DNA from 2 places in the Pseudomonas sp. GM102 genome. Region 1 is predicted to be linked to the other one. Evidence: riboswitches for the same ligand, from Rfam matches in the RefSeq annotation. Region 1 holds a riboswitch; the other holds the start of a gene.
The links. A riboswitch is a leader RNA that binds a small molecule or an ion and turns the genes downstream of it on or off. The one in region 1 is predicted to bind cobalamin.

Region 1 (4,988 bases):
GATGGGCCTGTAACGCCTGATCAAGCAGCGCCCGCAGCGTGCTGACGGGGCAGCCGCGTTGGCAGCCCAGGCCGACCACCAGGGTCGGCGCTGCGCTGACGTCAGTCATGCGCAGTATTGGCCATCGCTTTTGCGGCGGAACAACCAGGCGCTGATCAGGCCCAGGGCCAGCCAGAACGCCATGTTGGTCAGCTGCGAAGCGATTTTGAACTGCGCTTCCAGGGCTTCTGGAGCCAGCATGGAGTGCACTTCCGGTTGTGGCGCGCCAATCACATGAGGCACGGCCAGAATCGCCACGCCGAGGATCTTCATCAGCCAGTGGCGGCTGAACACGATCAGCGCGATGCCGACAGCGGTGGAGGCGGCAGTACCAATCCACCAGATCTGCCGTTGCGCCAGATCCGCCGCGGCAGTGCCCGGCAGTTCAGGTGGCAGGCCGAGGGTTGGCGCCAGCACGAACGTCGCGTAACCGGCCAGACCCCAGAGCAGGCCCTGAGAGGTACGGCGTGGAGCGCGCAAGGTGTAGAGGCCTGCGAGCATCAGGGCGAAACCGACCGCTACCACCAGATTGCCGCCGGTGGTTGACAGCACGCGCTGCCAGCCATCTTCCGGCTCCCAGGCTTCGGCATCGTGGGTATGAGCGGTGACAGCGCCCGCGGCGTGCTCGTGAATTTCGACAGTGGCAGGCTCGGATTTTTCGTAGGTCTCGGCCTGCAAAATCAGCGGGGCCACCCAGAAGCTTTGCAGCAGGGTCAGCAGCAGGGCGGCCAGCAGCCCGGTGAAACCTGCGGTTTGCGCAATACGCTTGATCATGTCAGCAGGTCTCAATGGCACGGGAATGCGGCGCTGTGACGGGTATCGTGCGCGGCGTTGTGTACCGCTTCGATGTGCGAGAAACCGGCGAAATACACAAGGCTGGCGCCAAGGATCGACGCACAAAAAGCGGCGGTCAGGCGTTGGCTCAGGGTTGAAGTGGTGCTGATCGTGCTCTTTTTATCGGTGTTGCTGCCGGTGCTGCTGATGATCGACATGGCGCTTCCCTCTGGTCTGTCAGCGGGTGAATAGAGCGCATGAAAACCTCCGCACGTCGGAGCACGCAGAGATTTCGAACAGCGCCCGCCCACCGCGGGTTTGTTATTCAGTGAACGTAAGAGTCACTTTGTGTTGCGGGCCGGTCTCCGGGCTCGCGAGGGGCAGGGCTTGCGCCCAAACCTGCAAGCATCACCTTCCCATGCCGTATGACGGGCACAGTGGCTCTGACGCTTCACTCGCTTACCGTTGCGGGGGCAGCACCGGACTGACATGGCTTTAGAGTAAAGCACATGATTCACCGGTTTCCCGTTTCACCCTGTGAAGGGCACCCGTAACAAGGCGTGTAGGAGAGCATGGGCGGGGGTTGGGCGTCAATTGGCATGGGTTCTCGTTTGAGTTGATCGTTCCCACTCTGCGTGGGAATGCAGCCCGGGACGCTCCGCGTCCCTTTCACAGCCGAACGCGGAGCGTCCGTTGAGGCATTCCCACGCAGAGCGTGGGAACGATCATCATCGACACTATTCCTGTAGGAGCGAGGCTTGCCCGCGAAGGCGTCCTGTGAGTCACCACAGATCTCTGCACGGACATTGACCCGCCCCCACACGATGCGTAGCCTTGCGCTTTCGAGGTTCTTCGGCATTTGCCGAAGCTAAGAAGGGAACGCGGTTGATGCCGCGGCTGCCCCCGCAACTGTGAACGGTGATGTTCGCTGCCACGCCACTGCAAACCCAGGTCCATCAGGTTCGCGGGAAGGCGCAGCAAACGCCAGTCGAACGATTGGCACACCGTCAGCCAGGAGACCTGCCTCGATACAGATTCTCACTACAACCGGGCGGGGTGATCCGGTGGCGGAACTCTTGCGCGCGTGCACTTGCCGCAGCGATTGTCGTCCCGTATGCCCGCCACCTTGCCAAAGGGCATCCGATGAAAACACTGGCCAAACTCCCCGTCACCATCGTTACCGGCTTCCTCGGCTCGGGCAAAACCACCTTGCTGCGCCACATGCTCGACAACGCCCAGGGCCGTCGTATCGCGGTGATCGTCAACGAGTTCGGCGAGCTGGGCATCGACGGCGAAATCCTCAAGCAGTGCTCCATCGGCTGCACCGAAGAAGAAGCCAATGGTCGCGTCTACGAACTGGCCAACGGCTGCCTATGCTGCACGGTTCAGGAAGAATTCTTCCCGGTGATGCGCGAACTGGTCGCGCGTCGCGGCGACCTCGACCACATCCTCATCGAAACGTCGGGCCTGGCCCTGCCAAAACCTTTGGTTCAAGCCTTCCAATGGCCGGAAATCCGCAGCGCCTGCACGGTTGACGCGGTGATCACCGTGGTCGACAGCCCGGCCGTCGCTGCTGGCACCTTCGCTGCGTTCCCGGATCAGGTCGATGCCCAGCGCAAACTCGACCCGAACCTGGACCACGAATCGCCGCTGCACGAGCTGTTCGCCGACCAACTGGCCAGCGCCGACCTGGTGATCCTCAACAAGGCTGACCTGATCAGCGCTGAAGACCTGGCCCGTGTGCGCCTGGAAGTCGCCGAAGAACTGCCGCCAGCGGTGAAAGTCATCGAAGCCAGCAGCGGTCGTCTGCCACTGGACGTGCTGATCGGCCTCGGCGCCGGTTCTGAAGAACACATCGACAGCCGCCATAGCCATCACGATCATCACCATGAAGGCGAGGACGACCACGACCACGACGCGTTCGATTCCATCTCGATCGAGCTGCCACAAGCCGACGAAAGCCTGCTGATGGACGCGCTGACTCAATTGGTGGTCCAGCACGGCATCCTTCGAGTCAAAGGTTTTGCGGCGGTGCCGAACAAGCCGATGCGCCTGCTGATCCAGGGCGTGGGCACGCGTTTCGACAAGCACTTCGACCGTCAGTGGGGCGCTGAAGAAGCGCGCACCACCCGTCTGGTGTTGATCGGTCAGGATCTGGATGCCGCTGCGCTCGAAGCGCAATTGCGCGCTGCGCTCAGCGTTTAAACCATGCACCTGCTCAGGACCCAGCCCGGCGGTTTCGTGTCGGATGACAACATTGCCGACCTTGGACAAACTCCCGCCGAGCTGGTGATCCTGTGCAGCGGCGATTCCAGCCTGGCGTTGCTTGCCGAAGCGGCGCAGCAGGTGCCCGACGATTACCCGAGCGTACGCCTGGCCAACCCGATGCAGGTGCAGAATCACGCCTCGGTCGATCTCTACGTCGACGAAGTGCTGCGCCACGCCAAGGTGATTCTGATCTCGCTGCACGGCGGCATCGCCTATTGGCGTTACGGCATCGAGCGTCTGGTGGAATTGTCCGAGCGCGGCGTGCAGCTGATTCTGGTGCCGGGGGATGATCGCCCGGACCCGGAGCTCAGTGACCTGAGCACCGTAACCGCGCAAGACCGCGACCGGCTCTGGCACTTCCTGCGTCAGGGCGGCATGGCCAACGCACTCGACCTGTTTCGCTGCCTCGCCAATCGCTGGCTGGATCGCGACTACTCATGGTCCGAGCCGCAAACCCTGCCACGCACCGCGATTTACCACCCGCACAAAAGCCCCGCTGAATTGAGCGATTGGCAAGCCGACTGGCAAGCTGATCAGCCGGTGGCGGCGGTGCTGTTTTACCGCTCGCATTTGCAGGCGGCGAATACCGGTTTCATCGATATTTTCTGCCAGCGTTTGCAAGCGGCGGGGTTGAACCCGTTGCCGATCGCGCTGGCCAGTTTGAAAGAGCCCGGCTGCCTGACGGTGGTCGAGGATTTGCTGGATGAAGTCGAGGCGGGGGTGATTCTCAACACCACCGGTTTCGCCCAATCCAGCCCCGAAGCGCCGCATCTTCGACCGTTTCGCCGCAATATTCCGGTGATCCAGGCGATCTGTGCCCAGGACAATGAACCCGGTTGGCGTGCCAGCGAACAAGGCCTCGGTCCCCGCGACCTGGCGATGCACATCGCACTGCCGGAGCTGGACGGGCGGATCATCAGTCGGCCGATCAGTTTCAAGGATCTGGCCTGGCGCAGCGAGCGCAGTCAGTCCGACGTAGTCTGCTACCGGCCGCAACCTGAGCGCATGGATTTTGTTGCAGAACTGGCGCGGCGCTGGATCGATCTGGCGCGAGTGCCCAACGGCGAAAAACGCATCGCCCTGATCCTCGCCAACTACCCGACTCGCGATGGGCGCATCGGCAACGGCGTTGGCCTTGATACTCCGGCTGCGGCATTGAACATCCTCCGTGCCCTGCACGCCGAAGGTTATCCGCTGCCGGCCGAGTTGCCGGACAGCGGCACCGCGCTGATCCAGCAATTGCTCGGCGGCGTCAGCAATGACCTCGACACCCTCGACCAGCGTCCCTGTCATCAAAGCCTCGCGCTGGACGACTACAACCTGATGTTCAACGCGCTGCCCGACGCCAACCGTCAGGCGGTACTGGAGCGTTGGGGCTCGGCCGAAAACGATCCGATGTTCCGTGGCGGGCGAATGATGATCGCCGGCTTGCGTTTCGGCCTGACCTTCGTCGGCATTCAACCGGCCCGGGGTTATCAGGTTGACCCGAGCGCGGTCTATCACGACCCGGACCTGGTGCCGCCCCACGGCTATCTGGCGTTCTACTTCTGGTTGCGCAACACCTACGGCGCTCACGGCGTGATCCATGTGGGCAAGCACGGCAACCTCGAATGGCTGCCGGGCAAGGGCGTCGGGTTGTCGGAAAACTGCTGGCCGGATGCGTTGCTCGGGCCGCTGCCGAACATCTATCCGTTCATCGTCAACGACCCGGGCGAGGGTGCCCAGGCCAAGCGCCGCACTCAAGCGGTGATCATCGATCACCTGATGCCGCCGCTGACCCGCGCCGAAACCTACGGCCCGCTGCGCAATCTTGAGCTGCTGGCCGACGAATATTACGAAGCGCAATTGCTCGATCCGCGCCGCGCCCGGGAACTGCAGCGTGACATTCTGCAACTGGTGCGCGACAC
Region 2 (4,988 bases), on a different contig from region 1:
GCAAATGTCAGGCCCAGTGACGCGGTATGTGGCCCCACCGCGTAGTCTGGGGCAATGGCCTTGGCCACCAGATCGGGTTTTTGCGGTTCGACGCGAATGTCGACGTGTTGGCCGTAATAGCTGTAAGGCCAGCCGTAGAACCCGCCGTCCTTCACGGACGTGATGTAGTCCGGCACGAGGTCGCTGCCGATTTCGTCACGCTCGTTGACGGCAGTCCACAGTGCGCCGCTCTGCGGTTCCCAGGCCAGGCCGTTTGGATTGCGAATTCCCGAGGCGAAGATCCGATGATTGCCGGTGGCGCGATCCACTTCCCAGATCGCCGCGCGGCCTTCCTCCTGATCCATGCCGTTTTCACCGACGTTGCTATTCGAGCCCACGGTGACGTACAGCTTGCTGCCATCCTTGCTGGCGATGACGTTTTTGGTCCAGTGATGATTCAGCGTGCCGCCCGGCAGGTCGACCACCTTGATCGGCTGCGACTTGATCGCCGTCTCACCGTTTTCATAGTGGAAACGCAGCAGGCGATCAGTGTCGGCGACGTACAGGTCATTGCCGACCAGGGTCATGCCGAAAGGCGAATTGAGGTTTTCCAGGAATACCGTGCGGGTTTCGGCGACGCCGTCGTGGTCCTTGTCCCGCAGCAGGGTGATGCGGTTCGGGCTGGGGACGCCGGCACCGGCGCGGCCCATGACTTTGCCCATGACCCAGCCGCGAATGCCTTGGCCATCATCGGGTTTGGTCGGCGCGTTGGTTTCGGCCACCAGCACATCGCCGTTTGGTAATACGTAGAGCCAGCGCGGATGATCGAGGCCCTCGGCAAACGCCGCCACTTGAGTCCCTGCCGCGGCGACGGGTTTCTTACCTTCAGGCCAGCCGATTGCCGGGGCGATGTTCACCGTCGGGATCAGGGTTTTATTCGGTTCTGGCAGCTTGGGCGAGGGGCCTGTGCCGTCCGAGACTTGCAGGCTGGAGGTTTCACCACAGGCGGCGAGCCCTCCGGCGAGCGCGATGATGAAAACGAGCTGGGGTTTGCGCATTACTGATCTTCCCTATGAATGCATTGACGTAATCATAGAGAAGCGTAGACGTTCGATGGTTCAACCCGTCAGCCGCGGGCTTCCTTGAACAATACGGCGATCCCTGGATGGTAGTTGCCTGCTTCATTGCGCAACTTGCGATAGGCGTACGGGAAATACCAGGCCACGGCGCAGCTGGGTTCCTTTTGCAGGTCGTCGAGCATGTCCTGGAGTTCTTCCGGTGTAGCGCTCTGCTGAGCTTTTTGCGGCGCAACGAACAGGCAACCAAGTTTCAGGTCGCTGGCGTAGCTGATCCTCTTGGCCTCGCTGGTGATGTCCTGCAGCGCCTGAGTCAGGTTCAGGCTGTTGACCCGCGGCCAGCGTTGAGTGGCTTGAAGGTAGGCGCGTTGTTCGGCGGTGGCTTCGGGAGTGGCGATAAACAGATCGGCGCGGCCGTTGCGTTCGCCTTCTTCGTTCTGCTTGCGCGTAGGTGTTTGTTGCAAGGTGACCATTTCTGCCATCCAGGCCGCGGCGGAGAGCAGGCCGAGGTTGGCTTTTTCGTCGTACCAATAAGGTGTGTCGTTATCGCCGCGTACAGCGTTGTAGCGGTCGATACAGTCAAACCAGCGTTCCAGCACCGGTCGCAGGAATTCCAGCTTCGGATTGCTGATGATCATGCCTTGCATGTTGCTCACCCTTGTAATTGTGATGTTGGGTTGTGGCGCTTTGATATCACTGCTGACAGTGTGGTGCAAGTTGGGTGTCAGAAATTTGATCGGCGGCAGTATATCGCTCGCCCGCGCTTTGTCTTCAATTGACGCTCCACCCCCAACCCTCTAACCTTCGCGGCTTGTTTCAGGTGCTCTGTGGCGGTGGCCGACAGAGTGAAACAGGGAAGCCGGTGAGTGACTATCGTCAAGCGACGAAGCGTCACGATCCCGGCGCTGCCCCCGCAACGGTAAATGAGTGAAAACTGCGCCTTGAGCCACTGTGTCGACTAATGGCATGGGAAGGCGCGCAGTCAGGCGCAAGCTGCTCATGAGCCCGGAGACCGGCCTGATTCATCCAACGGCATCACGGTGGGCGATGCCAGGCTTCTTGCCGTCTATTCTTGTGCCTGCCCGCCGTTATCCAGCCTCAACGGAGAGCTCCCCCATGACTGATACCCCCGATCGTGACGAACGCCATCTGGCGCGCATGCTGCGCAAAAAAGCGGTGATCGACGAACGCATCGCCAACTCCCCGAATGAATGCGGCCTGTTGCTGGTGCTGACTGGCAACGGCAAAGGCAAAAGCAGCTCGGCGTTCGGCATGCTTGCGCGGTCCATGGGCCACGGCATGCAATGCGGCGTGGTGCAGTTCATCAAGGGGCGCACCAGTACCGGCGAGGAGCTGTTCTTCCGGCGCTTCCCGGAGCAGGTGCGTTTTCATGTGATGGGCGAGGGCTTCACTTGGGAAACCCAGGACCGCCAGCGCGACATCGCCGCCGCCGAAGCCGCCTGGGCGGTGTCCCGCGAATTGCTGCGTGATCCGGCCATTGGCCTCGTGGTGTTAGATGAATTGAACATCGCCCTCAAGCACGGCTACCTCGATCTCGATCAGGTTCTCAGCGACTTGCAGGCCCGTCCGCCGATGCAGCACGTGGTGGTCACCGGTCGTGGTGCCAAACCAGAGATGATCGAGCTGGCCGACACTGTCACTGAAATGGGCATGATCAAGCACGCCTTCCAGGCCGGAATCAAAGCGCAAAAAGGCGTCGAGTTGTGAGTCAACCACGTCATTGCCCGGCGGTACTGATCGCTGCGCCGGCCTCCGGTCAGGGCAAGACCACCGTCACTGCCGCGCTCGCCCGTTTGCATCGCAATCAGGGGCGCAAGGTTCGCGTGTTCAAATGTGGCCCGGACTTTCTCGATCCGATGATTCTCGAGCGCGCCAGCGGTGCACCGGTCTATCAACTCGACATGTGGATGGTCGGCGAGCAAGAAAGTCGGCGTCTGTTGTGGGAGGCCGCTGGCGAAGCCGATCTGATCCTCATCGAAGGCGTCATGGGGCTGTTCGACGGTACGCCGTCCAGCGCCGACCTGGCGCGGCACTTTGGTGTGCCAGTGCTAGGCGTGATCGACGGCACCGCGATGGCGCAGACGTTTGGCGCGCTGGCCCTGGGCCTTGCGCGTTATCAGCCGGATTTACCGTTTGCTGGAGTGCTGGCCAACCGGGTCGGCACCGTGCGGCATGCGCAATTGCTCGAAGGCAGCCTGACTGAAGGCTTGCGCTGGTACGGTGCGTTGTCCCGGGAGACCGGGATCGAATTGCCGAGTCGGCATCTCGGTCTGGTTCAGGCCAGTGAATTGAATGATCTCGACCTGCGTCTCGATGCGGCGGCCGACTCATTAGCCAGCAGTTGCGACGTGGCGCTGCCGCCAGCCGTGGAATTCGCCGCGCCTGAAATGATCGCAGCCGAACCGTTGCTGGCCGGTGTTCGGATTGCCGTGGCCCGGGACGAAGCTTTCGCGTTTACCTACGGCGCGAGCCTGGATCTGCTGCGTGCCATGGGCGCCGAATTGACTTTCTTTTCGCCGATCCGCGATAGCGAATTACCTGAGGCAGACAGCCTCTATCTGCCGGGCGGTTACCCCGAATTGCACCATGTGGCGTTGTCGCAAAACACGTCGATGCTGACCGCGATCCGCGCTCACCACGCGGCGGGCAAACCGTTGCTGGCCGAGTGTGGCGGCATGCTGTATCTGCTGGATTCCTTGACCGATGTCGAGGGCACTCGCGCTGAACTGGTTGGCTTGCTGGCCGGTGATGCGGTGATGCAAAAGCGTCTTGCCGCGTTGGCCTTGCAGGCGGTCGAATTGCCGGAAGGTTTGCTGCGTGGGCACACCTATCACCACTCGTTGACCAGCACTGATCTTGAGCCGATTGCTCGAGGTTTGAGCCCCAATGGCGGGCGAGGGGCGGAGGCGGTTTATCGTGAGGGGCGGATGACGGCTTCTTATGTGCACTTTTATTTCCCGTCCAATCCATCGGCGATTGCTGCGCTATTTTTGCCTGATCTTGAGGACGCCTTCGCGAGCAAGCCCGATCCCACAGGGGAATGCAATTCAAATGTGGGAGCGGGCTTGCCCGCGAAGAGGCCATGACCGACAACGCATTCAGTGAGGTCGAACGCGCATCCGTCTACCGAGCCATCGCCGAACGCCGCGACATGCGTCACTTCAGCGGCGGCACAGTCGAGCCCGAGTTATTGAGGCGTCTGCTCGAAGCCGCGCATCAGGCCCCGAGTGTCGGCCTGATGCAGCCCTGGCGCTTCATCCGCATCAGCGACCGGGCACTGCGCGGCAAGATTCAGCAGCTGGTGGAAGACGAACGCATCCGCACCGCCGAAGCCCTCGGCGAACGCTCCGACGAATTCATGAAGCTCAAGGTCGAAGGCATCAACGACTGCGCCGAGGTGCTGGTCGCCGCGCTGATGGATGATCGTGAGCGGCATATCTTCGGCCGTCGTACGCTGCCGGAAATGGACATGGCCTCGTTGTCCTGTGCCATCCAGAACCTTTGGCTGGCGTCCCGCGCCGAGGGCCTGGGCATGGGCTGGGTGTCGCTGTTCGAGCCGCAAGCGCTGGCGGACTTGCTGGGTTTACCGAGCGGGGCCAAGCCTTTGGCCGTTCTTTGCCTGGGGCCGGTCAAGGAATTCTATCCGGCGCCGATGTTGGTACTCGAAGGTTGGGCGCAGGCGCGTCCACTCAGCGAGTTGCTGTATGAAAATTATTGGGGAGTGAGTCAATGAGTGTGGCGTTGTTGAGTGTCGCCGCGGTCGCGCTGGATGCGCTGCTGGGTGAACCCAAACGCTGGCATCCGCTGGTGGCGTTCGGTCGTGTTGCCGATCGCATCGAGCAACGTTTCAACTCTGGTGGCCGCGGCTGGCGCAGTCACGGGGTTACGGCCTGGGTGATGGCGGTCGTGCCG

Region 2: linked by a shared signal. The riboswitch ahead of cobO (cob(I)yrinic acid a,c-diamide adenosyltransferase) and the one ahead of cobW (cobalamin biosynthesis protein CobW) in region 1 are both predicted to bind cobalamin.

The regions. Positions count from the first base shown of each region.
Region 1 covers NZ_AKJB01000046.1:109,355-114,342, forward strand. Annotated here, with positions in the region: gene PMI18_RS20430 (cobalamin biosynthesis protein) at 1-109, opposite strand, end outside; gene PMI18_RS20425 (CbtA family protein) at 106-813, opposite strand; gene PMI18_RS20420 (CbtB domain-containing protein) at 825-1,031, opposite strand; cobalamin riboswitch at 1,153-1,380, opposite strand; cobalamin riboswitch at 1,642-1,855, shown strand; gene cobW (cobalamin biosynthesis protein CobW) at 1,957-3,018, shown strand; gene cobN (cobaltochelatase subunit CobN) at 3,022-4,988, shown strand, end outside.
Region 2 covers NZ_AKJB01000049.1:79,175-84,162, reverse strand. Annotated here, with positions in the region: gene PMI18_RS18665 (PQQ-dependent sugar dehydrogenase) at 1-1,037, opposite strand, end outside; gene PMI18_RS18670 (hypothetical protein) at 1,106-1,702, opposite strand; cobalamin riboswitch at 1,857-2,090, shown strand; gene cobO (cob(I)yrinic acid a,c-diamide adenosyltransferase) at 2,172-2,783, shown strand; gene PMI18_RS18680 (cobyrinate a,c-diamide synthase) at 2,780-4,162, shown strand; gene bluB (5,6-dimethylbenzimidazole synthase) at 4,159-4,809, shown strand; gene cbiB (adenosylcobinamide-phosphate synthase CbiB) at 4,806-4,988, shown strand, end outside.